Regions from separate parts of the Mesorhizobium sp. WSM4816 genome, predicted to be linked through region 3. Evidence: riboswitches for the same ligand, from Rfam matches in the RefSeq annotation. Region 3 holds a riboswitch; each other region holds the start of a gene.
What was found. A riboswitch is a leader RNA that binds a small molecule or an ion and turns the genes downstream of it on or off. The one in region 3 is predicted to bind cobalamin.

Region 1: linked by a shared signal. The riboswitch ahead of AC0L3H_RS32510 (ABC transporter ATP-binding protein) and the one ahead of metE (5-methyltetrahydropteroyltriglutamate--homocysteine S-methyltransferase) in region 3 are both predicted to bind cobalamin.
Region 2: linked by a shared signal. The riboswitch ahead of AC0L3H_RS19520 (DUF1636 family protein) and the one ahead of metE (5-methyltetrahydropteroyltriglutamate--homocysteine S-methyltransferase) in region 3 are both predicted to bind cobalamin.
Region 4: linked by a shared signal. The riboswitch ahead of AC0L3H_RS04710 (aromatic ring-hydroxylating oxygenase subunit alpha) and the one ahead of metE (5-methyltetrahydropteroyltriglutamate--homocysteine S-methyltransferase) in region 3 are both predicted to bind cobalamin.

What each region holds. Positions count from the first base shown of each region.
Region 1 is NZ_JBVVQR010000071.1:969-8,166, forward strand. It holds gene AC0L3H_RS32500 (bifunctional helix-turn-helix transcriptional regulator/GNAT family N-acetyltransferase) at 1-442, shown strand, start outside; gene AC0L3H_RS32505 (AraC family transcriptional regulator) at 541-1,374, opposite strand; cobalamin riboswitch at 1,639-1,840, shown strand; gene AC0L3H_RS32510 (ABC transporter ATP-binding protein) at 1,928-2,740, shown strand; gene AC0L3H_RS32515 (ABC transporter substrate-binding protein) at 2,737-3,684, shown strand; gene AC0L3H_RS32520 (FecCD family ABC transporter permease) at 3,714-4,715, shown strand; gene AC0L3H_RS32525 (MarR family winged helix-turn-helix transcriptional regulator) at 4,796-5,293, shown strand; gene AC0L3H_RS32530 (HlyD family secretion protein) at 5,290-6,468, shown strand; gene AC0L3H_RS32535 (DHA2 family efflux MFS transporter permease subunit) at 6,482-7,198, shown strand, end outside.
Region 2 is NZ_JBVVQR010000018.1:45,740-52,937, forward strand. It holds gene AC0L3H_RS19510 (cobaltochelatase subunit CobN) at 1-3,158, opposite strand, end outside; gene cobW (cobalamin biosynthesis protein CobW) at 3,177-4,214, opposite strand; gene AC0L3H_RS19520 (DUF1636 family protein) at 4,211-4,645, opposite strand; cobalamin riboswitch at 4,685-4,886, opposite strand; gene AC0L3H_RS19525 (winged helix-turn-helix domain-containing protein) at 5,161-6,360, opposite strand; gene AC0L3H_RS19530 (NADH-quinone oxidoreductase subunit A) at 6,696-7,061, shown strand; gene AC0L3H_RS19535 (NuoB/complex I 20 kDa subunit family protein) at 7,052-7,198, shown strand, end outside.
Region 3 is NZ_JBVVQR010000015.1:130,254-137,451, reverse strand. It holds gene AC0L3H_RS17995 (HlyD family secretion protein) at 1-33, opposite strand, end outside; gene AC0L3H_RS17990 (hypothetical protein) at 123-296, opposite strand; gene AC0L3H_RS17985 (hypothetical protein) at 747-1,142, opposite strand; partial or broken gene metE (5-methyltetrahydropteroyltriglutamate--homocysteine S-methyltransferase) at 2,146-4,492, opposite strand; cobalamin riboswitch at 4,608-4,806, opposite strand; gene AC0L3H_RS17975 (adenosine kinase) at 5,185-6,177, opposite strand; gene metK (methionine adenosyltransferase) at 6,287-7,198, opposite strand, start outside.
Region 4 is NZ_JBVVQR010000003.1:95,366-102,563, forward strand. It holds gene AC0L3H_RS04690 (ABC transporter ATP-binding protein) at 1-822, shown strand, start outside; gene AC0L3H_RS04695 (DUF680 domain-containing protein) at 1,012-1,248, opposite strand; gene AC0L3H_RS04700 (DUF680 domain-containing protein) at 1,323-1,547, opposite strand; gene AC0L3H_RS04705 (DUF680 domain-containing protein) at 1,615-1,821, opposite strand; cobalamin riboswitch at 2,328-2,529, shown strand; gene AC0L3H_RS04710 (aromatic ring-hydroxylating oxygenase subunit alpha) at 2,643-3,890, shown strand; gene AC0L3H_RS04715 (FAD-binding oxidoreductase) at 3,914-5,044, shown strand; gene AC0L3H_RS04720 (FAD-binding oxidoreductase) at 5,158-5,904, opposite strand; gene AC0L3H_RS04725 (molybdopterin-dependent oxidoreductase) at 5,901-6,512, opposite strand; gene AC0L3H_RS04730 (MBL fold metallo-hydrolase) at 6,608-7,198, opposite strand, start outside.

The DNA of each region.
Region 1 (7,198 bases), on a different contig from region 3:
CGGCTGGATCATCCATCGCCAGGGCCTGCTCTATGCGCAGGAATATGGCTGGGACGAAACTTATGAGGCGCTGGTCGCCGAAATCCTCGGCGCTTTCGTCAAATCCTACGATCCGAAATGGGAACGCAGCTGGATCGCCGAGCGGGAAGGGGAAGTCGTCGGCTCGGTCTTTCTCGTGCGCCAGTCGGACGCGGTGGCGAAGCTGCGCCTGCTCTATGTCGAGCCCTCGGCGCGCGGTCTCGGCATCGGCAGGCGGCTGGTCGAGGAATGCATCGGCTTTGCCCGTGCCAAGGGCTACAAGAAATTGACGCTGTGGACCAACGACGTGCTCACCTCAGCGCGCCGCATCTACGAGGCGGCCGGGTTCAAGCTGGCCAATCAGGAACGCCACCACGCCTTCGGCAAGGATCTGGTCGGCCAGAACTGGAACCTGGAGTTGTAGCGTCTTTCCCCTCTCCCCTTGTGGGACAACGGAGAAGGCAAGATAAGGCGGAGCGCCTCGACACTAGTCTCCTACACAAGTTGAAAACTGGGCCATTCTCACCCTTTGACCGGTATCCAGATTTCCAGCCCGCCATTGCCGCTGCGCGGATCGAATTCGGGGCCGTAGCGCTCGAATTCGGGCGCGTCGGCAATCTTGTGCCCGGAGGCCGGCAGCCATTTGTTCCAGATCGTGTTGACCGTGCGGCGGATGGTCGAGATGTGGTCGCGATGGGCGAACACGGCGTACTTCTGCGCCGGCACGCGCACGCGCGAAAACTCCTTCGGCAGGTCCGAAAAATCGGACACCTCGACGCCGGCGATATAGTCGAAATTGCCTGCATCGTCGCCGTTGACGCAGACGCCATAGGCGACGTCGCCGACCTCGCCTGGAATGTTGCCGACATAGGGGCCGAACCTTTGCCACTGCATCGGGATGCCGGCGCTGGTTTCGCAACTGTAGCGCTCGCCAAGACCGGCGATGAGGAACGGCCGGCTGGTCTCAAAACGCGGCGGCTCGAGATTGGTGAGGAAGGACTGGTCCATCAGGATCGGCTCCACGAGATCGAGGTTTTTGAGCGAGCCTTGCGCGCGCACCAGTTCCGGCGTGGTGCCGAACTGGTCGCGGAAGGCACGGGTGAAAGCCTCATGCGAGGCATAGCCGGCGTCGAGCGCGACCGAGAGGATGTCCGGTGCGCCGGCGGCGAGCCTGCGCGCCGCCTCGGTCAGCCGGCGAGAACGCAGGTAGCCCATCACCGAACGTCCGGTCGCCGCACCGAAAGCCCGCGTCACGTGAAAGCGCGACACGCCGCTGCTGTTGGCGACATCGTCGAGCGAGATGGCCTCCGGCAGATGGCTTTCGACGAACCACAGCGCTTTCTCGGTCGGGTTCATATGGCTCCTTGCTGTGGGACTGCGCATTGGCCAGGTCATGGTATCGCTTCCTGGTGGAGGCAGTTTGATCGAAATTGCGCACCGCGCAATGCGACGCTGGTCGGCAAGTCGAAGGCGTTGGGCGAAGGGCTTGACGGGAGCAGGCGTTGTCCTTTAAGTCGTAACGTTATTACATTACGAGGTTCGGTATGCTCGTTCTGACAAGACCATTGCTCGCGGGCACTCCGGAACCCGGAAATTTATTGCGCTGGGATTGGCGGAAAACTAGGGTGGCTGACTGATGGTTCCCCAAGCCGAAAGGCGAGGGGTGAAAAGGGAACACGGTGAGATCTTCGGATCGAGGCCGTGGCTGCCCCCGCAACTGTAAGCGGCGAGCAAAATCCGAAATGCCACTGGCCAAGGCTGGGAAGGCAGGATGGCGCAAGGACCCGCGAGCCAGGAGACCTGCCATCGCACGAGTTGACCGGACGGGGTGTGCCGGGAGGAGACGTGGACATCGGTCTTGTCGGCTGGTCCAGCTTCCTTCCGTCGCCATTGAGAAAGTGACGGTAAGTTGGACGCCTGCCAGCCTCTTCTTGAAGCGCGTGAACTGAGCGCCACGGCGAATGGCCAGCGCCTGGTCAGTGCGGTCAGCCTTTCGGTCGCGGCGGGAGACCGCCTCGCCATCATCGGTCCCAACGGCGCCGGCAAGACGACGCTGCTGCGCATGCTATGCGGCACGCTGCGTCCGAGCGGGGGAGATGTGAGATTTTCCGGACGCCGGCTGGAGACGTTTCCGGCCGCCGAGCGGGCGCTGCACATGGCGGTCGTCGGCCAGACCGATCAGCCCGATCCGCGGCTTGCCGTGATCGACTACGTCGGACTTGGGCGGGTCCCGCATGCCGGCTGGCGACGCAGGAGCGAGCAACGCGACGTCGTCGTCGAAGCGCTTCGCAGAACTGGCCTGCTGCCGCTGCTCGGCCGCACGATCGGCTCGCTGTCGGGTGGTGAGCGGCAACGCGCCCAGCTGGCGCGCGCCATCGCCCAGGAGCCGAAAATCCTGTTCCTCGATGAACCGACCAATCATCTCGATCCGCGCGCCCGCAGCGAACTTCTCGAACTCGTATCGCAGCTTGGCATGACCGTCGTGGCGGTGCTGCATGATCTGTCGCTGGTCACGCCATTTGCCACCAGGGTCGCGGTGATGAACGAGGCACGCCTGCAGGCACTCGCCGGTCCGCGCGAGGCGCTGACCAAGCAGTTGATCCGCGAGATTTTCGGCGTCGACGTGCTTCGGCTGCGCCATCCCACCGAAGACCGCGAACTCACGGTGTTCGAAGTCCCGAACCGTGCCTCTTCTGATCTAACCAAGGAGCAACATCCGTGAAACGCCTCGCACTGTCTTTTGCCTCTCTCCTGCTTGCCCAGGCCGCCTTCGCTTTCCCGGTAACAGTCGACAGCTGCGGCACACCGCTGACGTTCGACGCCGCGCCGAAGCGCGCCGTCATCCAGGATATGAACATGGCCGAGATGGCCTTCGCGCTGGGGCTGCAACCGTCGATCGTCGGCCTGACCGGCATCACCGGATGGTACAAGGTCGGTCCGGAATTCAAGGCCGGGCAGGGAGCGATCCCGGAACTCGCGCCGAAATACCCGACGCTCGAAAACCTGGTCGCGGTCGAGCCCGATTTCTTCTTCGCCGGCTGGTATTACGGCATGAAGCCGGGCGGCGAGGTAACGCCAGATACGCTGGCGCCGCACGGCATCAAGACGCTGGTGCTGACGGAAAGCTGCGTCCATCTCGACAACAACCGCCCCGCCGCCTCGATGGACCTGCTCTACGGCGACATCGAAAAGCTGGGCAGGATTTTCGGCAAGGAGGCCGAGGCGGAAAAACTCGTTTCAGGCTGGAAAGCGCAACTCGCCGCTATCACGGCAAAGGTCGGCGACCGCGAGCGGACGCGGGTGTTTCTCTACGACTCCGGCGAAGACACACCCTTCACATCAGGCAAGTTCGCGATCCCCAGCGCCATGATCGCCGCTGCCGGCGGCGACAACATCATGGCCGACATGCAGACGAGCTGGGGCAACACGGACTGGGAAACGGTCGCTTCCCGCAATCCGCAGTTCCTGATCCTGCTCGACTACCAGGACGGCGGCGGTTACAGGAAACTGCTCGACTTCCTCAAAGTCCATCCGGCAATGAAGGAGACCGATGCGGTCAGGAATGAGCGCTTCGTCGCGCTGCGCTATGCCGAGCTGACGCCTGGACCCGCCAACATCGAGGCGATCGGCAAGATCGCCAGCGCGATGCACCCGGAAGCCTTCTGAGCTTGCGTCACAGGGCCTTCGAATTGGCCATGGCAGCAGGAGCGGCAGCAATCGCCGCTCTTGCTCTGCTGTCGATCGCCTATGGATCGACGGTCATAGCGTTGAGCGACGTGATTGCTGCGCTCGGACATGCGGCCGGGTTGGACGGAGATCTCGTGCCCGGTTCGGTCGGCAATATCCCGGTCGCCAAGATAATTGTCGATCTCAGGCTGCCGCGCACGATCATGGCGATCTGTGTCGGCGCCGGGCTGGGCGTCATCGGCGCGCTGCTGCAGACGGTAACCCGAAACGACCTCGCCGATCCGTTCCTGTTCGGCCTTTCCTCCGGTGCGGCGGCGGGCGCTGTTTCCGTCATCACCATTTTTGGCGACCGTTTCGGCATCTGGACGTTGCCGGTTGCCGCCTTCACCGGCGGCATATTGGCCGCCGGCATCGTGCTTTTGCTGGTTTCGCGGGTGAGGGGGCAAGGCCCCGAACGGCTGATACTGGCCGGGCTTGCCGTCTCGTTCATGTTCATTGCCTTGACCAACTATCTCGTCTTCGCCGGAGACCAGCGCGCCGCTCACTCGGTTTTGTTCTGGACGATGGGCGGGCTCGGCCTGGCGCGATGGGACAATGTCGGGCTGGCTGCTCTTGGCGCGTGCACCATTCTTGGCTATGGCCTGTGGAACCATCGCAAGCTCGACGCCTTCCTGGCCGGCGACAATGCTGCCGAAAGCCTCGGCGTGCCGGTTGTGCGGATGCGCAGGACGGCGTTTCTCGTCGCTGCCTTCTCGACGGCGATCCTGGTCTCGGTCGCAGGTGTCATCGGTTTCGTCGGGCTGATGATCCCGCATCTGTCCCGGCCCCTGGCCGGCCCGTTGCATCTGCGCCTGATTGCAAGCTGTGCCCTCTTCGGAGCGGTGCTGCTGCTGACAAGCGATCTTCTGGCGCGCACGCTGCTGCCGCCGCAGGAACTGCCGATCGGCATCATCACCAGTTCGGTCGGCGCTTTCTTTGTGGTCACCATGCTCATTCGCAATCGTTCATGATGGGCTGCCATGCACACTTGCCGGCTTCTGGCACAATGCCGCGTCTTGAATAGTGAGCACGCTTATAATATATGCCGCTCATGGTTTCCGACGGCATCGACAGATTGGGTTTTTTGATCCACGACGTGCAGCGCCTGATGCGCAAGCGCTTCGAGGCGCGCGCCAGCGGGCTCGGCCTTTCCTCGGCGCAATGGCGGCTGATGGTCCGCGTCGCCAAGGAAGAAGGCATCACCCAGGCCCGGCTCGCCGAGCTTCTCGAGATCGAGCCGATCAGCGTGTCGCGCCTGGTCGACCGCATGGAGGAGGGCGGCTGGATCGAGCGCCGCGCCGATGCCGCCGACCGCCGCGTCCGCATGATCTTCCCGACCGCCAAGGCGAGCCAGGCCTACGCTGAGATCAAGAGCCTTGCTGGCGAAGTCTATGAAGAATCGCTGGCCGGCGTGTCGCCGCAAGATCGTCGCGTCCTGATCAAGGCACTGGAGACGATGACCAGGAACCTGGCGGACGGCGAGCCGGCGCCGGGCGAAAATGTCGAGAGTGGCGAAAAAGTCGAGAGTGCAGAAGGCGCAGCAGCATGAACGCGGTAGCCAAGGTAGATGAGAATGCGACCAAGCTGGAGTTGGAAGCTCCCGCGCAGCCGGCGGCAACTCCGGTTACGGCCGCTCCGCAGCTAGCGCCGGCGCCGGTGGCGCCGAAGAAGAAGCGCCGTGCCGGCCGCATGCTTTTGATGTCGGCGCTCCCGGTGGCGCTGATCGCCGGCGGCAGCTACGTCTGGGTGACCGGCGGCCGTTACCAGGAGACCGAGAACGCCAATCTGCAGCAGGCCAAGGTCACGATCGCCGCCGATACGGCCGGCCGCATCGTCCAAGTCGACATTTTCGACAACCAGTCCGTCAAGCAGGGCGACGTGCTGTTCGCCATCGATGCCGAGCCTTACCGGATCGCATTGGCCCAAGCTGACGCGGCGGTGGCCGGCGCGCGCCTCAATGTCGAGCAGCTGCGTGCGGCCTATAGCCAGGCGGAAGCGCAGGAGAAGTCGGACGCCAGCCAGGTCGACTATGCGCAGTCGCAATACGACCGGGCCGCCGACCTGGCCCGCAAGGGCATCAACGCCGAGTCGTCGCTGGACGAGGCCAGGAACGATCTCGACAAGGCCAAGCAGCAATTGGCCGTGGCCGAACAGGGCATCCTCAGCGCCAAGGCGGGCCTTGGCGGCAATCCCGATATCGAGACCGACAGGCATCCGACCGTGATGGCGGCGCTCGCCACGCGCGACAAGGCTGCCTACGATTTGGCGCAGACCACGGTGAGGGCGCCGGCCGACGGCATCATCAGCCAGGCTGCCTCGTTCAAGGTCGGCCAGTATGTCGGCTCGGGTACGCCGCTGTTTTCGCTGGTCGAGACCGGCGATACCTGGATCGATGCCAATTTCAAGGAAACCCAGCTCACCAATATGAAGCCCGGCCAGACGGCTGAAATCGTGGTCGACACCTACCCGGGCCGGACGTTCGAAGCCACCGTCAAGGCGATCGGCGCTGGCACCGGAGCCGAGTTCTCGCTGTTGCCCGCCCAGAACGCCACCGGCAACTGGGTCAAGGTCACCCAGCGCATTCCGGTGCGCCTGCAGCTGGCCGATGCCGACGCCAGGATGGCGCTGCGCACCGGCATGAGCGCGACCGTCACGGTGGACACCGGCGTTTCCCGCGGGCTTCCGAGCATCTTCGGCCACGCCGCGGCGGGTGAAGCGCAATAGACGCCTCAACGTCATGAGCACGCCAGAAGCCTTTCGCGAAGTGCCGCATCGCGGCCTGATCACCATTGCGATCATGCTGGCGACAGTCATGCAGGTGCTCGACACCACCATCGCCAATGTCGCTCTGCCGTCGATGGTCGGCGACCTTGGCGCGTCGGCCGACACCATCAACTGGGTGCTGACCTCCTACATCGTTGCCGCCGCCATCATGACGCCGGTGACCGGCTGGCTGGCCGACCGCTTCGGGCGCAAGGAGCTGTTCCTGACGGCGGTGGTCGGCTTCGTCGTCTTCTCCATGCTATGCGGCGTGGCATGGAGCCTGGAGACCATGGTGCTGTTCCGCCTGATGCAGGGCGTGTTCGGCGCGGCGATCGTGCCGCTGTCGCAGACCTTCCTGCTCGACATCAACCCGAAGGAACGCCACGGCCAGGCGATGGCGATCTGGGGCGCCGGCATCATGGTCGGGCCGATCATCGGCCCGACGCTGGGTGGCTGGCTGACCGAGAGCTTCAACTGGCGCTGGGTGTTCTTCATCAACCTGCCGATTGGCATCATCGCCTTTCTCGGCATGGCCGCCTACCTGCCGAACATCGCCAGACGCGTGCGCGGCTTCGATTTCTTCGGCTTTGCCATGCTCTCGCTCGGCGTCGGCGCGCTGCAGCTCATGCTCGACCGTGGCGGCGATGCCGACTGGTTCTCCTCGGCCGAGATCTGGATCGAGCTTGGCCTC
Region 2 (7,198 bases), on a different contig from region 3:
GTGGCGTCGAGATAGGCTCTACCGATTTCTTCGCGCGCCGCCCAGTCGCCGCTCGACAGCAACGCCTCGATACCGGCGCCGTAGGTGCCGGGCGAGGTGCCGAAAATGCGCGGGCGGACCTTGCCATCGGCGCGGGTTTTTGCGGCGAGCGGGTTTTCCGTCGCGTCCTCGTCGCGGGCGGCGACGGCGTTGGCGGCCGCATCGATCAGGGCGATCTGGGTCGGGAACATGTCGCGGAACAGGCCTGAAATGCGCCAGGTGACATCGACGCGCGGGCGGCCAAGGGTGGCCGGCGGCAGCACCTCGATGCCGGTGACGCGGCCGGTGGCGCCATCCCATTGCGGCCGGCAGCCCATCAGCGCCAGGCCTTGCGCGATCTCTTCGCCGCCGGTGCGCAGCGAGGCCGAGCCCCAGAGGTCGATGACCAGCGAGCGCGGCCAGTCGCCATGCGATTGCATGTAGCTGCGCAAGACCTCGTCGGACGCCGCCCTGCCGAGATCGAAGGATGTCGGCGTCGGCATGGTGCGTGGATCCGATGTGAACAGGTTGCGGCCAGTCGGCAGCACATCGCGCCGGCCACGCGCCGGTGCGCCGGCAGGACCGGCAGCGACATGGCGGCCGTCGAGGGCCGCGATCAATGCTGACTTCTCGGCCGCCGCACTTTGCTGGCGCAGCGGATCGGTCTCGCCCTCGGGCGAGCGGCCAAAGATGTGCAACCCGTCCTTGATGGCGAAGTCCTTGAGGTCGCAGAGCCAGGCGTCGATGCGGCGCAGCGCTTCGTCGGGCGCGTCGGTTCCGGCGACGCCGGCCTCGGAGGCGAGACCGGTCTTTTCAGCTGTTTCGACGATCAGCCTCGCCAGGCGGTCGCGGCGGCGGCGGTCGAGCCCTTCAGCCTGGGCATATTCGTCGACCAGCCGCTCGAGCTGCTGCTGGTTCTTGTCCGGACCGGCGCCGGTCAGCGGCGGCGGCAGATGGCCGAGGGTGACGGCGGCAATGCGCCGCTTGGCCTGTGCCGCCTCTCCCGGGTTGGAGACGATGAAGGGATAGATGACGGGCAGGGGCCCGGTGACGATCTCGGGAAAACAGGATTCGCTGAGCGCCACTGTCTTGCCGGGCAGCCATTCCAGTGTGCCGTGGGCGCCGACATGGACGAGGGCATGGACATCGAGCGACTTGCGCAGCCACAGGCCAAAGGCGATCAGCGCATGGCGCGGCGGCAAGGTCGGATCGTGATAGTCGGCGCGACGGTCGACCGAGCGCCCGCGGTCGGGGGCCAGTGCTACGGTGATGTTGCCGAAGGTGGCGGCGCGGAAGGGGAAGCGTTTGCTGTTTGCCAGACTCGGATGTTGGCGCGAGGCACCCCCCTCTGTCCAACCGGACATCTCCCCCGCAAGGGGGGAGATCGAGCTCTCATCCCCGCTTTCGCCAACTACCAGCGTTGTATAACGAGCGACGGCGTCCGAACTGCCAATCTCCCCCCTTGCGGGGGAGATGTCCGGTTGGACAGAGGGGGGTGCCTCGCGCAAACCTGTTTCATCTTCGGCCTTACCCCATGCGGCCGTCACCTCAGCGATGGCCGCTGCAGGCAATTCCGCCGAGAAGTCGAGATAATCCTTCAGCCCCAAGCCTTCGCCACCACGCTCCAACTCATCCAGCAATGCACGCGGCGTTTGCGGAATCCCTTCAACGACATAGCCCTGTTCGCTCAGGTCGTGCAGCATCGCCAGCACGCTGGACGGCACGTCGAGACCGACGGCGTAGCCGGTGCGGCCGGGCGCGCTTGGATAGTCGGGGATCAGGATGGCGAGCTTGCGTTTTTCGCGCGGCGTGCGCTGCAGGCGCACGAACGCCTCGACACGGTTCGCCACCTGCGCGACGCGGTCCGGCTCCGGCCGGTTGGCGAAGGCGCGGAAAGCCAATGCCGGATCGACCTCGCTTTCGCCCTTGAAGGAAATGGCGCCGGCGAGAATGCGGCCGTCGAGTTCGGGGAGGACGACATGCATGGCGAGGTCGGCGGGCGCCAGGCCGCGCTGGTTGTCTTGCCAGATATCGCGGCGTGTCGTCGCGACGATGACCTGAAAAACAGGAACGCCGGCGCGGTCGAACAGGGTTTCGACGCCGGGCTCAGCACCCGAGGCGAAGGCGGTCGCGGTGATGATGGCGGCAGGGTGTAGCGTGGCAAGCGCGGTTTCGACAAAGGCGAGCGAGGCCGGGTCCTTGAGGCTGGAGACGAAGATCGGCACGGGGGCCATGCCGCGCTGCCGCAGCGCTTCAAACAATGCGTCGATCGGCGCGACGTCGGCGGCGAGCAGCATCGAGCGGTAGAAGAGGATGGGGATGATGGGGGCGCCCACGTAGGTATTGCCGGCGTCGAGCTCCGTCCCACCCCCCTCTGTCCTGCCGGACATCTCCCCCGCAAGGGGGGAGATTGTGCCGCCATCGATGCTTTCGCCAATCGCGGATATTGAAGATAGCTCCGACGATGTAGGAAATGCGCCGGTGTTGGTGACGGCAGATCTCCCCCCTTGCGGGGGAGATGTCCGGTAGGACAGAGGGGGGTGTGACCGAACGCCGACATTCGAAAGGTCCCGCCTCTCTACGATGCCCAATCCCGGCTTATAAAATCCCGCCTTCGGCACGACAACCGGCTCCGCGACCGCCACATCTGATCCGGCGAGACTTGCCAGCCTCTGCACCAGCGCCGTCATATTCTCCGGGCCGCCTTCGCGGAAATAGCCAAGCAGGCCGTCGAGCTCCTGGCGCGGCAGCGTCGAGCCTTCGATCAGACGCAAATCCTCGTCGCGGCATTCGCCGGGCAGCAGCGCCAGTTTTATGCCGTGCGCGCGGGCGGTCGAGGCGAGCTGATCGCAGCCGTAGCGCCACCAGTCGTAACCGCCGAGGATGCGAACCAGAACAACCCTGGCGTGCCGGGCGACGCTGTCGATCCACAGATCCACAGACATCGGATGGCGCAGATCGCGCAAGGTGGCCAACCGCATCGACGGCAGGCGATCCGCGTCCGCCTGCCACGCCGCCGCCAGCCCGGCCAGATCGCTGTCGGTGAAGGACAGCGCCACGACATCCGCAGGCGTCTGCCTGAGATCGACAGGCTCGGCAAGATCGTCGAGCGAGGCGGATGTGGTGGTGAGGATGTGCATCGCGGCTCGTGCCTGAGGTCAGCCGGCGAGGATACGCTCGATCGCCGGGCGGTTCAGCCCTTTCAGGCCGATGACGACGAGGCGGGAGCGGCGATCGTCGGCGGCGGTCCAGGCGCGGTCGTAATAGTGGTTGACGCGCGGCCCGACTGCCTGCAGCAACAGCCGCATCGGCTTGCCGCCGACCTCGACGAAGCCTTTTACGCGCAGCACGTTTTCTTCTTCCGCCGCCGTGGCGACACGCAAAGCCAGCTCTTCGGGATTGGCGATCGACGGAATGTCGATGACGAACGAGTCGAAATCGTCATGCTCGTGATCGAGCTCGTCATCGTGGTGGGTCTTGCGGTTCTCGATGTCGTCCTCGACGGCAAGGCCGAGGCCGAGCAGCACGGAGGGATCGACCTTGCCCTGCGAGGCCGGCACGATCTTCACCGCGCGGGCGGCGTGCTTGCGGATGACGGCATTGGCGCGGGCCGAGCCGGTGGCGTCCATCAGGTCGCTCTTCGACAATATGATCAGGTCGGCGCAGGCGAGCTGGTCCTCGAACACCTCCTCGACCGGATCGTCGTGGTCGAGCGTCTCGTCCTGCGCGCGCTGCGCCTGCAGGGCGTCCATGTCGTTGGCAACGCGGCCTTCGGCCAGCGCCGGTCCGTCGACCACGGCAATGACGCCGTCAACCGTCACCCGGCTCTTCACCGTCGGCCACTGGAAGGCCTGGACCAGCGGCTTGGGCAGCGCCAGCCCGGAGGTTTCGATCAGGATCTGGTCGACCCTGGGCGTCAGCGACAGGATCTGGTCGAGCGCCGGGACGAAATCGTCGGCGACGGTGCAGCAGATGCAGCCATTGGCCAGTTCGACGATGTTTTCCTCAGGGCAGGTGTCGATGCCGCATCCCTTAAGAATCTCGCCGTCAATGCCGATGTCGCCGAACTCGTTGACGATGATGGCCAGCCGCTTGCCGCCGGCGTTTTCGAGCAGATGGCGGATCAGCGTCGTCTTGCCGGCGCCGAGGAAGCCGGTGACGACGGTGCAGGGCACTCGGGAGACGGAAGTGGTCATATCTGGTCCTTCAAAAGGTCGAGGGGAGGGATGCGGGCAACGAGGCCGCGCTTCAGGCAATCGGGGCGGCCGCGCCATGGGATGAGGCCGTCGGTCGAGGTGGCGAACAGTTTTGCGCCGGTGATGAGATCGGCGCCGCTGGTCGCGGTCAGGTCGCCGAAGACATAGCTCCAGCAGCCGTCGCGCAGGATAGCGGCGCTGAGGCGGCGCTTGCAGTTGCCGAGGCATTCGACGCTGCGGATACGGATATTTTCGCCAGAGGCGGCGCGGCGCGTGTCTTCGGCCAACAATTCGCCGGCGCGAGGATGGCCGTCGGAGCCGGTCTCGTCACGGCAGGAGGCGCAGACGATCACGGTGACGTCGGCCAGAGCATCATCATCGCCGGACAATACGCCCGCTGTCTCAGCCGAAAAACTGCTGTCGCGTTCCAAATCAGGCTCCTTGCCCGGAAAACCCGCCAGGCGATCGGATTTTTATGTCGCTAGACGGCAGGTCTCCTGGCTCGCGGGTCATCGCCTTGGTGCCGCCTTCCCGGGATTTTCCCAGTGGTTATCGGCCTTGGCTCGTCGCTTACAGTTGCGGGGACAGCCGCGGATTTGAAATCGAGATTTCGCACCGCATTCCCTCTTGGCTCCTCCCTTTGCCGAGAGGAGACCGTCTGAACCGGATTTAGGCTTGTGGAGGCAGTTGTGTCAACGCACGTCTACGACGCGGCGAGGGAAACGCTGCGGGGCAATTTTCGAGTCGGCGCTGCCCTTCATCCGCCTGCCGGCACCTTCTCCCCGTATAGTGACGGGGAGAAGGAAAGCCGGCCGCACCTGGGCGCCCAGCCTTACAACGCTGTAGATTGGCGAAATCCCAAACCAAGTCGTCCTTTCTCCCCGTCACTATACGGGGAGAAATGCCCGGCAGGGCAATGAGGGGCGGCGCCGACATCGGCAATCCCTTACGAAACCGCGACTTCCGCCAGCGCGTGGCCCAGATCCCCCGCAGGCGTCACCTCGATGCGTTCGAGGCCGAGCCAACCCTGCATCAGCTTCAATTCCTCAAAAAGTTCGGCGGCGGTTTGCGGCGGCGCGCCGGGTTCGGCATAGGCGGCATGGGCCCGCAGCACGCCGGCCGGGCGGTCGGCCTTAAGGTCGATGCGCGCCACGATCCTTTCGCCGAGCAGGAACGGCAGCACATAATAGCCGTATTGGCGCTTTTCGGCAGGGGTGTAGATCTCGATGCGATAGCGGAAGTCGAACAGTCTTTCCGTACGCGTCCGTTCGAAGACAACCGGATCGAACGGAGCGAGCAAGGCGCGCGCCTCGATCTTGCGCGGAAAACGAGCGTCCTTGTGAAGATAGGCGGGTTTGCTCCAGCCTTCGACGGTCACCGGCAAGAGGTCGCCGGCGTCGACCAGTTCCTCGATGCGGCCTTTGATGTCAGCGGGAGAGAGGCGAAAATAGTCGCGCAGGTCGCCTGCTGTCGCGACGCCGTGGGCGCGGGCGGAGATGCGCAGCAATTCGCGGTGCGCATCCTCAGGGGAGGGCACCGGCAGGGCAAGTATTTCCGGCGGCAGCACGCGCTGCGGCAGATCATAAAGCCGCTCGAAGCCACGACGTGACGCCGTGGTGATGCGGCCGGCCCAGAACAGCCATTCGAAAGCGTGCTTGGCGTCGCTCCAGCCCCACCAGCCGCCGGAGCCTTTCTGGCCTTCCAGGGCGGAAGCGGCGATCGGGCCGCGTTCGACGACCTCGCGATAAATGTCTTCAATGTAGGCGGCGCGCTCGCGGCCCCACTTGGCCAGCCCGTTGTACATTTCCTCGCCACGTTCGGCCCGTTCCATGCGCCAGCGCATCAGCGGATAGGTCTCGACCGGCAGAAAGGAGGCTTCGTGCGCCCAATATTCGAAGACCTTGCGCTTGCGCGTCACGGCGGCGTTGTCGAGCAGGGCGAGCGGGTAGGGGCCAAGCCGCGAATAGAGCGGCATATAATGGGCACGCACCACCGCGCTGACGGAATCGATCTGCAGCAGACCGGTCCGGCCAAGCACACGGGCCAGATGGCGGCGATCGGGCGTGCCGTTAGGGCGAGGATCGGCAAACCCCTGTGCGGCAAGCGCGATGCGCCGGGCCATGGCGAGCGAGATTTTTTCCTTCATGCAGACGGCACTCTGTCGGCGTTTGACCAAAGGTGGGAGCGATGATTCCGCGCCATGCTAGCAGGGTTTTGGCGGCATCCATGTCAGGAGAGAAAAGTGGAGTAAAAAGCGAAGGAAATCAAACAGGAGCGGATCGGACCAGTTTTTCCGGATATGCCGTCGAGCACCGTGTTTTGAACAAGGTTTGACTTGCTTCACCGAAAGCCCTGCGCTAACCCTCGCCGCGTTGCAGCATAGAGCCCCCTAACACGGTTCAGTGGTTAAACTGTCACGCTTCCGCAAGTGGGTCCGGTGCTGTAATCAGAGTGGATTGGCCGCCAACGGAAAGCTGCAGCATGAACGCATTGTTGAGTTCGTACCTGCCCATCGTCCTGTTCATCGGCGTGGCGCTGGTCGTCGGCCTGGCGCTGCTTGCAGCACCCTTCCTGGTGGCCTACCGCAATCCCGATCCGGAAAAGCTTTCCGCCTATGAATGCGGCTTCAACTCGTTTGACGATGCCCGCATGAAGTTCGACATCCGCTTCTACCTGGTGTCGATCCTGTTCATCATCTTCGATCTGGAAGTGGCCTTCCTGTTTCCGTGGGCAGTGTCTTTCGGCCAGATCGGCATGCTCGGCTTCTGGTCGATGATGGTGTTTCTGGCGATGCTGACCATCGGCTTTGCCTATGAATGGAAGAAAGGAGCGCTGGAATGGGATTGAGCGACAATTCCGGCACGCTCGTCGCGCCGAAGCCAAAAGGCATTCTCGACCCCAGCACCGGAAAGCCGGTGGGGGCGAATGATCCCTTCTTCCTCGAGATCAACAACGAGCTTGCCGACAAGGGCTTTCTCGTCACC
Region 3 (7,198 bases):
CACAGAGAGCAAAATAATATTGTAGATGATCAAAGATCTACCTGATCCTCGAGAAAGGATGCTCTCTGAAGTGCAGTTGGCGAATTCAGAAATGAGTGAGATGTTGATCACGGTCTCGCTGGTCACAATGATGTTGATCTATGATGTTGCCAATCATCCACCATGTCTTCGGCGCGTACTACACCAACGAATCCTACAGCAGAAACTGAGGCTATGAACCAAAAACCACCGGAAGTTGATGATCCCGCTTCTCGGGTTAACTCGGTCAAGCCGTATACTGATATGTCGATATCCATTGTTTTCCTTTTCAAAAACATTCAATGATGAATGTCGGCGATCTTCTGCCGATCGGCAGCACTCCCCCCGCGCCTAAGACGGCAATACCCATGCCGACTACAAGAATAGAGGCCAAAAAGGCGTTCTGTAGCGTATTCCAAACCCAACTGAGAGTGCGTCGGCCGTACATCACGCATACGACAAACCAGGCGACCTCTGCCTGGAGGTGACCGAGGTCAACCCCAGGCGGCGCGAATATTATGGATCTTCTTAATGGTGCTTAATATATGTTATCACGGCTGCTATACCCAGTGCTATCGCAGCAACTCCGCCAAATACTGCCGACGCCAGCCAGAACCACCCTCCGGACGTTGCACATGCTTCTTCGCGCGTTAACTCGGTCACACCATAGGCTTGCATATTGGTCTTCATTTTTTCTCCTCTCTTAGAGCTTTAAATGTAAGGGTGAATCAGTGATTTGGGTCGGCGACTTTTGCCCCTATGCTTACAGCTGCAAGGCCGAACGTCCCCAAAATCGCGAAAGCTATTGCCCAAAACATCCCTCCCGAAATTGCAGATGCTTCTTCGGGAGCCAATTCGGTCACACCATAAGCTGACATTTCCGCCTTCATTTGTTTTCTCCTTTCCCAGAGCTCAAAATAATACGATGAATCAGTAATGCACGCTCGGCGGCGTGTGCCGCCGTACAACGACAACATCAAGAGTCGTGCCAACTGCACAGGAAGCTCAGGAACAGCGCTTATGCTTTTTTGTTTCGGCGGCTTAATTGAGAGCGCGGCGGCACGCCGGGCCGGACTCACCGCGTCGCAGACGCGGCAAACCTGCCAACAGCCAATAATGACCAACGATCATCCTGATCGTCGGGAGAGGATGCGCCCGGCGGTGTAGCAGGCTGTTTGAAGAGTATAAAACGCTGAGAGGAGGCTCGGTGTCGACCTGTGTGCGATGTCTGTGTTAATTCGTATTAAGCTGAAAACATCACTGAGCGGGATGCCAACCGTTCTTTATACCACGTATAATGACGCATATTGACGCCGCGATTCCTCCTGCCAAAAGGAGTATACTTGCAATTGGCGCAATTATCAATGGGAGTACAAATCCCCCAGACGTTAAAGTTGTTTCTTCAGAAGTTAATTCGGTAACACCATAGGCCGAGATATCGGTCGTCATTGTTGGCCCCTTCTAGTGCTGAATAAGAGCATGAATCAGCGATGCCGGTCGGACGCGTATGCCGCCATACCACTAGACCATCAAGAGTCGTGCCAACTGGGTAGGAAGCGCCTCAGAAAAACTGTTCTGCACGTTATCAATGGCTTCACTGAAAGCGCGGCGACACGCCGGGCCGAACATCGCCGTGTCGCTAACTCGACAAACCCGACAGTAGGGGCCAACCCAGGGTGCGTCGGTCTCCTTAGGTTGGCGCTGAGGCCCGGGTTCGTACGTCGGGCCGCGACCGGGACATCCATTGTGCAACCGAAGCTACGTCATCGAAGCGACGAGTCCGGCTGTAACGGACTCGACTGGATCGGCCGCTATCTCGATGGTGCCGGTGCTCAGGCGGCATCCTCAAGCGTTGCCCCTCGGTGAAATGTCTGTTGGCCGCTGGCGCCTGTGAGAGCTGCAGCTCATGGACAAAGCCGTCTTCCTTTCATTTCGTGGCGAAATCATCCGTCCTTCGGACGACCAGAAGCGGCTTCCCAGATCTGCCCCGCCGCTCAGCCGTCCAGCGGGCCTTCGGCTGGACGACAAGGGTGGGACTCGCACGCGTCGACCGACTTGCGCGCGGCTTTCGATGGCGTCCTTTCTGCCTTAAATATCCGCGAAGCCCGCGGGTCACATGTTTGCCCGTCACAGTGGCTCAGCGGCCTGCGCCTGCACTTTCTCCCGCAGCGCGCGTGCTGCAGCGACCATGTTGATAAGGGCAGGGCGGACCTCCTCCCATTTCCTTGTTTTGAGGCCACAGTCCGGATTCACCCACAATTGGCCGTCCGACAGTCGCTCGCGGGCAAGTTGGGCGAGATGCAATATCTCGCCGATCTCCGGGACACGTGGTGAGTGAATGTCGTAGACGCCAGGACCGATTTCGTTCGGATATTTGGACTTGGTGAAGGCGTCTAGCAGTTCCATTTTGGAGCGCGACGTCTCTATCGAGATTACGTCCGCGTCCAGTTCAGCGATCGAGTCGATGATCTCATTGAACTCCGAATAGCACATATGGGTGTGAATTTGGGTCGCGTCCTCTACCCCCGTTGAAGCGAGACGGAAGCATTCGACTGCCCAGCCGAGATAATGTTTCCAATCGGACTTCCGCAGGGGCAAGCCTTCGCGAAACGCGGCCTCATCGATCTGGATCACCCTTGCGCCAGCTATTTCAAGGTCGGCCACTTCATCGCGGATGGCGAGTGCGATCTGGCGGCAGGCCTCGGCGCGGGGTACGTCGTCGCGAACATAAGACCAGTTAAGAATCGTCACTGGGCCTGTGAGCATGCCCTTCACCGGCTTTTTCGTCAGCGACTGGGCAAATTTGCCACCAGAGAACCGTCATCGGATTAGGCCGCGATACGTCGCCGAAGATGATGGGAGGGCGCACGAGCCGGGAGCCGTAACTTTGCACCCCGCCATGCTGGGTGAAGGCGAGGCCGGACAGCTGCTCGCCGAAATGCTGGACCATGTCGTTTCGTTCGAACTCGCCATGTACCAGCACGTCCAGCCCGATCTCTTCCTGCCAGCGGACCGCCGCCTCGGTCTCTTTCTTCAGGAAGGCCTGGTAATCGACATAGCTCAGCCGGCCCTTCGCATGAGCGGAGCGCGCCCTGCGCACCTCGGGCGTCTGCGGGAAGGACCCGATCGTCGTCGTCGGGAACGGCGGCAGGCCGAGCGTGTCAGCCTGGATTCTCGAGCGCTTGGCAAATGCGCTCTTTCGTTGCTTCATGGCGCCGTCAATGCTGATAACCCGCCGATGGACGAGCGGATCATGGACCTTTCCAGACATTGCGCGCGCCGCGGCCGCCTCGGCAGAAGCTTTCAGTGCGCCTGCTACGGCCTCCCTGCCTTCGGATAAGGCTTGGGCCAGCACAAGCAGCTCTTCACTCTTCTAGGCGGCGAATGCCAGCCACGAACCGACATCCACATCGAGCGCGGTCTCCATCCGCAGGTCCATCGGCACATGAAGCATCGAGCAGGAAGGCGCAATCTCGACGCGATCCAGCGGCCAGCCGGCAACGATCGGCTTGATGCGGTCGAGAATGGCAGCCAGGTTCGCGCGCCAGACATTGCGGCCGTCGATCAAGCCAAGTGAGAGCACCAGATCCTTCGGTGCAAGCCGACCAACCGTCTCCAACTGCTCGGGAGCGCGCACGAGGTCGAGATGCAGGCCCGCCAGGCCCAGCGAAAGCGCGGTCTCGAGATTGTTTCCCAGCGGCCCGAAATAGGTCGCCAGCATAATTTTCAACTTGGGCGCGGCTTTCGACAGCTGGCCGTACGTGAATTCGAAGGCAGATCGTTCGTTCGGGCTAAGGTCGAGCACAAGCGCCGGCTCATCAATCTGCACCCAGTCGGCCCCCGAGAGCTCCAGCCTCCGCAGGAGTTGCTCGTAGACGGGCAGCAGCCGCGGTAGGAGCGCTATGGGATTGAAGCCCTGGTCAGGAGACTTTGCCAGCTTGAGGAAGGTGACCGGTCCAAGGATGACCGGGCGTGTATGGATGCCGAGCTCTTTTGCCTCCAGAAAGTGATCGACTGGTTTCGTCGACGAGAGGGCGAATGTCTGATCGTCGCCCAGCTCCGGCACGATGTAGTGGTAGTTCGTGTCGAACCATTTGGTCATTTCCATTGCGGTTACGCGCTGCCCCTGAACTGCATGCCCGTGACCGGCGTGTCCACAACCCGCAGTATCGCCTTGCGTCCCGCGCGCCATCGCGAAGTAAATGTCGAGCGGGACCTCGCCGCCCGTCCAGCCGTAACGAGCTGGCACGACGCCGAGCATTGCTGCGGTGTCGAGCACATGGTCATACAGTGAGAAGTCGTTCGACGGGATCTTCGACACGCCGCGATCGTGCTGCTCGCTCCAGCTGGCGGCGCGGAGTGCCTTCGCCGTCGCGAGAAGGTTGGCAGCAGAAGATTTTCCGGACCAGTAGCTTTCAAGCGCGAATTTCAGTTCTCGCCGGCGACCGATACGCGGCATGCCAAGCGTTGCTATGGGAACTTGCTGGGAGACATTCATTCCATACCCCGATGCTTGGAGCGGGGACAAGGAAGGCGCTAGCAGGCCGGCATGAACACCGAGCTGCCGCGGCCACCAGACACCCCGCCCGTGGACGTTGTTCACCGTGGCAGGTCTCCTGGCTCGCGGGTCACAGCCTCTGCCCCGTCTTCCCGGGTCAGTTCGCCCCAGTGACATTGGTGGGTTGGCTCGCCGCTTACAGTTGCGGGGGCAGCGCCGGATTGCACCGGCTTCCCTCTTAGCTCCGCTACGGCAACGCCGTGCGGAGAACCACGACGCGCCGACAATCGCAGTAGCTCCCTTTGTTATCAATGCCGTATAAAGACATGTTTATGTGTTTACGTGAACCGTTCACCTGCCGTGTTCCCAAGTCGCAGGTCGCGGGTAGAGCTGAGCCATTTGCGCCACTCTCCGGTTTGCGCAGGCTGTGCCTGCTCGCTCGGGCATCTGTCAATTGTACGATCCCGGCTCAAAACGACCTTCGTCAAAAATGGCGCGTGTTGGCCATTGATGATCGGGCGGCAGTACTGGCCCGTCCCTGAGCCTCAAGAAATCAGAAATTTGGAGAAAACCGCCATCCTTTACGGACGGGTACGCGACGCTTTACCCGCGCTTGTCTGGACAGCCCGCAAACGGGAAGGTGGGCAGCACGTGGCGGAAATGCCGCCCTACAACAGCCCCGCCTGTTCAGCCTCGCGGCGCAAATTCTGCCGCGGCCTGGGGCCGATCTGCTGGATCACCAGCCCGGCCGCCAGCGATCCGAGATCGCCGCAATGCTGCAGGCTGCGCCCTTGCGTGTAGCCGTAGAGGAAACCGGCGGCATAGAGGTCGCCGGCGCCGATCGTATCGACCAACTCGCGGATTTTCGTCGCATCGATGGTGACGGTCTCGTCGCCGCGCACGATAACCGAGCCCTTTTCCGAGCGGGTGACGGCGGCGATCTTGCAATCCCTGCGGATCTGGGCCAGCGCCTCGTCGAAGGAGGCGGTCTGGTAGAGCGACTTGATCTCGTGGCTGTTGGCAAAGACGATGTCGACGGTGCCCGAGCGCATCAGCTCCAGAAACTCGTCGCGGTAGCGGTCGACGCAGAACGAATCCGACAATGTCATCGACACTTCGCGCCCGGCTGCATGGGCGAGCTTCGCCGTCTGCCGGAACGCTTCCTTGGCGCGCGGCGGGTCCCACAGATAGCCCTCGAAATAGGTGACGGCGGCGCCAGACGCCTTGTCCGCTTCGACATCCTCAGGACCGAGCTCGACGCAAGCGCCGAGATAGGTGTTCATCGAGCGCTCGCCGTCCGGCGTGACGAAGATCATCGAGCGCGCCGTCGGCGGTTCGCCATTGAGTGGCCTGGTGTCGAAGGCGACGCCCTGCGCGTGCATGTCATGGGCGTAGATTTCGCCGAGCGTGTCGTTCGAGACCTTGCCGAAGAAGGCGGCGCGGCCGCCGAAGCTGGCGACGCCGGCCGCCGTGTTGCCGGCACTGCCGCCGGACGCCTCGATCGCCGGACCCATGCTGCTGTAGAGCAGCTCGGCGCGCCTTGTGTCGATGAGGTTCATCGCGCCCTTGATGATGCCGTTGGTCTCGAGGAATGCCTCGTCGCACTGCGCGATGATGTCGACGATGGCATTACCGATACAAAGCACGTCATATTTCGACATCAGTGTCTCCGCCAAAAAGCCGAGCCGGCTTCTCGCCACGCCGGGGCCGGCGTGTTTTTGGCGAGTGTGGAATGGGTCGCCCCATGCCGACGCATCCAATACCCGCGCATCACGCAGCTGCCGGTCCTGCCTCACGCAACAGGTCGTCAGCTCTGTCCGTCTTTTCCCAGGTGAACTCCGGCTCTTCGCGGCCGAAGTGTCCGTATGTCGCGGTCTTGCGGTAAATCGGCCGTAAGAGATCAAGCGCCTTGATGATGCCTTTCGGCCGGAGATCGAAAAGCTCAAGGACGGCGCGCTCGATCCTTTTTTCATCAATCTTTGCGGTTCCGAATGTATTGACGAGGATAGAGACCGGCGCGGCCACACCAATCGCGTAAGCAAGCTGAACCTCGCACACCTGCGCCAGTCCGCTGGCAACGACGTTTTTTGCAACGTACCGCGCCGCATAGGCGGCCGACCGATCAACCTTGGACGGGTCCTTGCCCGAAAAGGCACCGCCGCCGTGACGCCCCATACCGCCGTAGGAATCGACGATGATCTTGCGGCCGGTAAGCCCGCAATCGCCGCGCGGCCCACCGACCACGAACCGGCCTGTTGGATTGACCAGGAACCTTATCCCGGTCGTATCCAAGTCGTGGGGCAAGACCGGCCTTATGATCTCCTCAATGACGCCTTCGCGGACCGTGGCTTGTGAGACCTCTTCGTCGTGCTGCGTTGACAGGACTATGGTATCAAGCGCTACCGGGCGCAAACCCTCATAACGGACGGATACTTGAGATTTAACGTCCGGGCGAAGCCAGCCAAGGCGTCCGGTTTGGCGCACCTCTGCCTGTTTTTTTGTCAAATCGTGAGCAAGTTGGATTGGCAACGGCATCAATGTTTCGGTCTCGTTGCACGCGTACCCGAACATGAGGCCCTGATCCCCCGCTCCATGCTCGAGATCTTGCCCTCGTCCCTCGTCGACGCCCTGGCTGATGTCAGGCGACTGCTCGGTCAAGGCCAAGATCACGGCGCAACGCCG
Region 4 (7,198 bases), on a different contig from region 3:
TTCTCGATGAAGATCGGCAAGGAGAGCAAGGCCGAGATCGACAAGCGGGTGCGCCAGGCGGCGGAAATCCTGCAGCTGACCAAATATCTCGACCGCCTGCCCAAGGCGATGTCGGGCGGCCAGCGCCAGCGCGTCGCCATCGGCCGCGCCATCGTGCGCAACCCCAAGGTCTTCCTGTTCGACGAGCCGCTGTCGAACCTCGACGCGGCGCTGCGCGTCGCCACCCGCATCGAGATCGCCAAGCTCAAGGAATCGATGCCTGCTACAACGATGATCTACGTCACCCACGACCAGGTCGAGGCGATGACGCTGGCCGACCGCATCGTGGTGCTCAAGGAGGGCCATATCGAGCAGGTCGGCACGCCGATGGAACTCTACAAGAGACCCGGCAATCTGTTCGTCGCCCAGTTCATCGGCTCGCCGGCCATGAACATCCTGCCGGCGACGATCGACAAATCAGGCGACCCGACCATCGTCAGTCATGTCGGCGGGCGCAAGGCGACGGTGCCGATCGCCACGCCGGCGTCGGTGAAGGGCGCTGCGGTGAGCTTCGGCGTGCGGCCGGAAGATCTGACGATCGCCACCGGTGCGGATTATCTTTTCGAGGGAACGGTGGATTATGTCGAGCAACTCGGCGAGGTCCAACTCGTCTATGTCGACATCGGTCGCGCCGACCTGCCGCTGGTCACCAAGCTGCCAGGCAATGTCGGGGTCAAGCGCGGCGCTGCGCTGCGCTTGAATGCCGATGCCGGCGACCTGCATATTTTCGATGCCGACGGACATTCATTCACGCTCCACAAAGCGGAAGCAAAGGCAGCCTGAGAGCAGCAGCCGAACTGATGGATGTTTGGTGACCCAAAAACGAGAGCGGCGGGCAAGCCGCCACTCTTGTGCGTTCCGGTCGCTGTTAGAGCGACGTGCGTCCAAGTGGACGCACAAAGGTACGCTCCAACACTTTAAACCTGCGCATCGTGCTTTCCGAAAATCGGAACCGATTTTCGGGCCGATGCGCTAGCGGCCGAACAGGTTCCGGTCGCTGCCCTGCGGGGCGGACTTCTGTACGTCGCCCGACGAGTTGAGCAGCTTGTAGACCGGCGAGCCGGTATTGCGTACCGAAGACGTCTGCGTGTTGTCGACGTTGATGGTCGCCTGCTTGTTGATGTCGGTTCTGCCAAAGTTGTCGCTACCGGCAAAAGCGCCGCCCGCAGCAATCAAAAGCGCGGCGGCGGTAAGAACGATCTTCTTCATTTTCAAAACTCCTGGATTTTCTTGGTTCCGCCAGCCCGGCGGGCAAATGCCGCCGCCGCTGTTGGAACGAACTGTTAGTTGTTGCCGAACAGGTTACGGTCGCTGCCGTTGACGGGTTTCTCGTCAGCCGGAACCGGATTCTGCGCCGAAGCCGAATTCCGAATCGAAGCCGTGTACGAGTTGCTGTCGACCGCAGCGGCCGGCTGGTTGGCGCCGTTCGATCCAAAGTTGTCGCTGCCGGCAAAAGCGCTGCCGGAGATGGCCACAATGGCGGCGGTGGCAAGAATGAGCTTCTTCATTTCAAATACTCCTGAGTTCCTCAGATCCCGAGCGGCGGACCGCCACTTTGCTGTTTGGGACCAGCTGTTAATTGTTGCCGAAAAGGTTGCGGTCGGCGCCCTGGCCAACGGGCTGCTTTTCAGCGTGAGCCGGCGTCTGGACAGAGGCCGTATACGAGCTGTCGACCGCGACGGCCGGCTGGTTGGCGGCTTTGGACCCATAATGGTCGCTGCCGGCAAAGGCGCTGCCGGTGATGGCCAGAGCGGCGACGGCAGCAAGAGCGATCTTTTTCATTTTAGTACTCCAGTATCTTAGTCTTCAGTCCGTCTAGCGGCGTGTCTTGGGAGGATGCGCGCGTCGTTCGGACAGCCCCGATGTGGGAAGGCCATTCGGCGGATTCCAATCACGAAGTTGTTCCGTGTGGACCAAGAATCTACACCTTGAAATTGTACCAGAGGCATCTACTACCATGGTTTTATGTTTCGTTTTCAATATCTTATTCAAAATTAGCCATTCATGAATTGACGGATTGGCGGATTTGCGTTCACAGCATGCTGTACGCATTGTCAACAGAAACGAACCGTTCGGTTCGATTTTAGAAGCGGCTAATAGTCACTTTTGTAAACTGTTAACCTTCCTGGTCTCCGCCGCGGGTCGGATTCGATGTCACGGCAGCCGACAATGGCCGCCGACAAAGTGGGTTTCAGCCCTGTAGATATAAACCTGCAGGTTTCGCCGGCGGTGTCGCGCCGCATGGATACGATGTCGCTTTCATGCCGGCAGTCAGCCGGCCGGCATGATTAGATCACGCCATCTCAGGTGCCGCTTGGTGACGACGAAGCGGAGAATTGGGAAGCCGGTCAGAACCCGGCGCTGCCCCGCAACGGTGGTGGAGTTCAAGTCGCAACGGGAGACCACTGGGCCACAAGCCTGGGAAGGTGTCGCGACGAGTCCGCAAGGACACTCCAGAGCCCGGAAACCAGCCCGAGATTTTCAGACTCGACTGATCGCGGTGGGCGGTCAAGAGGTGGACGATGCACGTCCGGCCCTGTCGCCGGCGTGCAAACGGTCCTCCCTCCATCACCACCAGTTCAGTCCTTACACGAGGACAGGACATGGACGCGCGCAACGACATGCTGAGGCTCTTGCACGGCCGCAGGCAAGGCTATTCGCTCGAGCAGCCCTTCTACACCGATCCAGATTTCTTCAAGCTCGACATGGAGCTGATCTGGTATCGCGACTGGCTGTTCATCGGCCACGATTGCGAGTTGCCAAAAGCTGGCAGCTATATCACCGCCCAGATCGGCGACTATCCGGTCGTGCTGGTCCGCGACCAGCAAGGCAAGATCAATGCCTTCCACAATTCCTGCCGGCATCGCGGCAGCCGTGTCTGCAATGCCGACAAGGGCACTGCGGCGAAGCTGGTCTGCCCCTATCACCAGTGGACCTACGAGCTGGACGGCCGGCTGTTGTTTGCTCGCCAGATGGCAGACGGCTTCGACAAGAGCCAGTTCAGCCTGAAGCCGGTGGCTTGCGAAAGCGTTGCCGGCTACATCTTTATCTGCCTGGCCAACGAGCCGGCCGACTTCGCGCCGATGCGCGCCATGATCGAGCCTTACCTCCTGCCGCACCGGCTGCGCGAGGCAAAAATCGCCTTCGAATCGACCATCGTCGAGAAGGGCAACTGGAAGCTCGTCTGGGAGAACAACCGCGAGTGCTACCATTGCGCCGGCAACCATCCGGAACTCTGCAAGACATTCCCGGAAGCGCCGACCGTGACCGGCGTGCAGGGCGCCGACAGCGATCCAGAGATGCTCGCGCACTGGGCGAAATGCGAGGCGGCGGGTTTGCCGAGCAAGTTCCGCATCGATCCGGCCGGGCAGTATCGCGCCACCCGCGCGCCGCTGCTGCGCGACGCCGTCAGCTATACGATGACGGGAAGACGCGCGGTGAAGAAGAACCTTTCCGACAGCGTTTCGACCGACCGTATCGGCTCGCTGCTGCTCTATCACTATCCGACGAGTTGGAACCATATCCTCGGCGATCATGCCGTCACCTTCCGCGTGCTGCCGATTAGTGCCACGGAAACGGCCGTCACCACCAAATGGCTTGTCCACAAGGACGCGGTCGAAGGCGTCGATTACGACCTCGCCGAACTCACCCATGTCTGGACCGAGACCAACGACCAGGACCGTCGCATTGTCGAGGAAAACGCCTTCGGTATCCTGTCGAAGGCCTATGAGCCCGGCCCCTATTCGGAACTGCATGAGGGCGGCGTCATCCAGTTCGTCGAATGGTACGCCTCCTTCATCGGGCCGCGCCTTGCCGAGGCCGGGCGGCCGGCGCTGCGCAGCGTCGCCTGAACGAGGTCAAGGGGATGAATGCGATGACGGACCTTGGCCTTTACCGCCATCTCGACGAGATGGCGCCCTGGAACGACAGGCTCCAGGTGCTGGAAGTCATCGGCGTCAGCGACGAGGCGCCTGACGTGAAGACCTTCACCTTCCGCTCTGACAACCAGACCTGGTTCCGCTACAGACCGGGGCAGTTCGTGACGCTGGAACTGCCGACCACCGAGGGCCCGATGATGCGGACCTATACGCTGTCGTCCTCGCCGTCGAGGCCGTTCTCGATCGCGGTGACGGTGAAAGCGCAGGCCGGCAGCCTCGGCACCCGCTGGATGTTCGACAATCTGAAACCCGGCGTTCACGTGAAGGCCTATGGGCCGGCGGGCGACTTTTCGCTGCACAGCCATCCAGCGGCCAAGTATCTGTTCATTTCGGCCGGCTCAGGCGTGACGCCGATGATGTCGATGCTGCGCTGGCTGAACGACTGCGCGCCATGGACAGATGTCGGCTTCGTCAACTGCGCGCGAAAGCCCGAGGAGATCATCTTCCGCAAGGAGCTCGAGCTGCTCGGCAGCCGCATGCCGGGCCTGACGCTCGGCTTCATGATCGAGGAGCGGTCCAGCCGTGAGGGCTGGTTCGGCCATATGGGCCGGATCGACGCGATACGGCTGCCGCTGCTGGCCCCCGATTTTCGCGAGCGCGAAATTTTCTGCTGCGGCCCCGACCCGTTCATGCGCGCCGTGCGGCAGATGCTGGAGGCGGCCGGCTTCGACATGGCCAACTACCATCAGGAGAGCTTTGCGGCCCCGGCGGTGGAGGAAATTCCGGCCCCGTTCGGTTCGCCGGCAGAGGGTGGGCCGGCAAAAGGTGGGCCAGCAGAGGGCGGGCTCGAGGTACCTGCCGAGGCCGCAACGCCGATCCGCTTTTCGCTTTCGGATATTGATGCCGAATGCGTTGCCGGCCAGACCGTGCTGCAGACGGCGCGCGCTTCGGGCGTACGCATCCCCGCAGCCTGCGAGTTCGGCCTGTGCGGAACCTGCAAGGTGAAAAAGGTCTCGGGCACGGTCGAGATGAGCCACAATGGCGGCATCCTCGATCACGAGATCGACGACGGCTTCATCCTTGCCTGCTGTTCGAAGCCGCTGACGGCGATCGAGATCGACGCCTGACCGGCGGGGGCTTAAAGCGCGGTTCGGCTGAATGGATATGCGACGCGCTTTAAGTTATTGTTTTGATGCATGTCGTCATCGCAAAACCGCTGCACACTTTTGCGTGACATGCATTAAACCCCGTAGCGTTCGGTGCGGATGAGGCTTGCCGGCACACCGGCATCGATCAGCGCCTGGGCGGCGGCCGACACGAACGCATTCGAGCCGCAGACAAAGGCGAACCTTGGCGGCGCGGGCAGCCGCGGCATCGATTGCTCCATCATCGCGGCATCGACCCGCCGCGAATAGTCTGACGGGCGCCGGGCGGCCTCGCGGGTCAGCGCCAACACCAGATCGAAGCCGTCCCGGCGATCGTGGAAGTCGATCAGCTCGTCGCGAAAGATCACCTCGTCCCATACCCGTGCGGAAAATACCAATGCCACGGGCACCGCCGATCTGCGCGCGGCGCGATGGCGGATCATCGCCATCAGCGGTACCACGCCAGACCCGCCGCCGACTAGCAGAAGCGGGCCGCCGTCGCTGTCGGACCAGACGAAGTGGCCACCGAGCGGTCCGCGCAACTCGACCTCGTCGCCAACCGCCGCGATATCGTGGAAGAAGGGCGAGATCTCGCCATCATCGAGCCTTTCGATCGCCAGCTCGATCGTCTCGCCGGCTTCCGGCGCCGAGGCGATTGAGTAGGAGCGGCGCGCCTGATAGCCGTCCGGCGCCGTCAGCCTGACATCGACATGCTGCCCGGCACGATAGGCGAAGGGCCGCGACGGCTGGAGGAAAAAGCTGGTGACGCGCGGCGTGCGCTTTTCGATGCGGGCGATGGTCACCGGCTGCCAGGGCGACTGCGCCGCCGGCGCGTCGCTCATGGATCGCCCGTATAGCGCTGCTCGCGCCACGGGTCGCCATAGATGTGATAGCCGCGCAGCTCCCAGAAGCCGGGCTCGTCGCGCTCGGTGAACTGCAGGCCGTTCAGCCATTTGGCCGACTTCCAGAAATAGAGATGCGGAACCAGCAGCCGCGCCGGGCCGCCATGGTCCGGCGTGATCGGCTTGCCTTCGTAAAGCAGCGCAACCATCGCCTTGCCGGCAGTGAGATCCTGCGTCGGCACATTGGTTGTATAGCCGTCGAAGGACAGCGCCAGCGTGAAGGCCGTCGGTGGCTCGATACCGGCATCCGCCAGAATATCGTCGACCAGCACGCCTTGCCACGCCGTGTCGAACTTGGTCCACGCGGTGACACAATGGATGTCGCGGGTCATCTTGGTCAAAGGCAGCGCGTTGAACTCTGTCCAGTTCCACGTCTTGATCGGCCGCGGTCCGTGCTTGAGCGTGAACGACCAGTCCTCGGTGCGCACAGGCGGCGTCGGCCCGGCCGACAGCACCGGAAACCCTTGCTCGAGATACTGCCCCGGCGGGATACGCGCATCCGCATCCGTCGGGGGCTTTCGTCCTGAAGAGAAGCCGCGGGTGACCATCGAGACAATCCGTTACAATCCGTTTGCATCAGGCCGCCTGTCGGCCTTCACCCAATGTTGTCAAAGATACTCTGGCGGGCAACCAGATTCTTGGCTTATGCGCCGTCTGTTCGCCTGAGATAACCGGCGGCGATCTCGCGCATCCGTTTGGCGTCGAAGCTTGGTCCATGGCCGCCATGGCCGATGCTGACAGGCAGATCGAGCAGCCGCTGCATGGTTCGGCGATAGGCTGATCGGTCGCAATCCGGCAGGTCGTGGATCAGCAAGGCGTCGTAGATGACGTCGCCGGCGAACAACAGGCCGTCGGCCTCATCGAACAGCGCGATCGAATCCGGCGAATGGCCGGGCAGATGCAGCACCCGGAATTCCCGGTCGCCAAGGTCGACCAGATCGCCCTCGTCAAGCGTCCGCGTCAGCGGGGCCGGCTGGATTCTGTATTCGGCCGCTCTCCAGCCCGGTGCCGGCAGCTTCGAGACGGCGCCGTCGAGATCATGAAACATGTGGGCGTAGGTGACGGCGTTATCCATGCTGTCGAATTGCGCAGCACTCATCCTCGGCCCGGCTCGCAGCGGGAATTCGTGCAGCGAGCCGACATGGTCGAGGTGGATATGGGTGGCGACGACGAGCAGCGGCTTGCCATCAGGCGTGTCGATCTCCGGCGCCAGCGGGCAAATCCCCATGCCGGT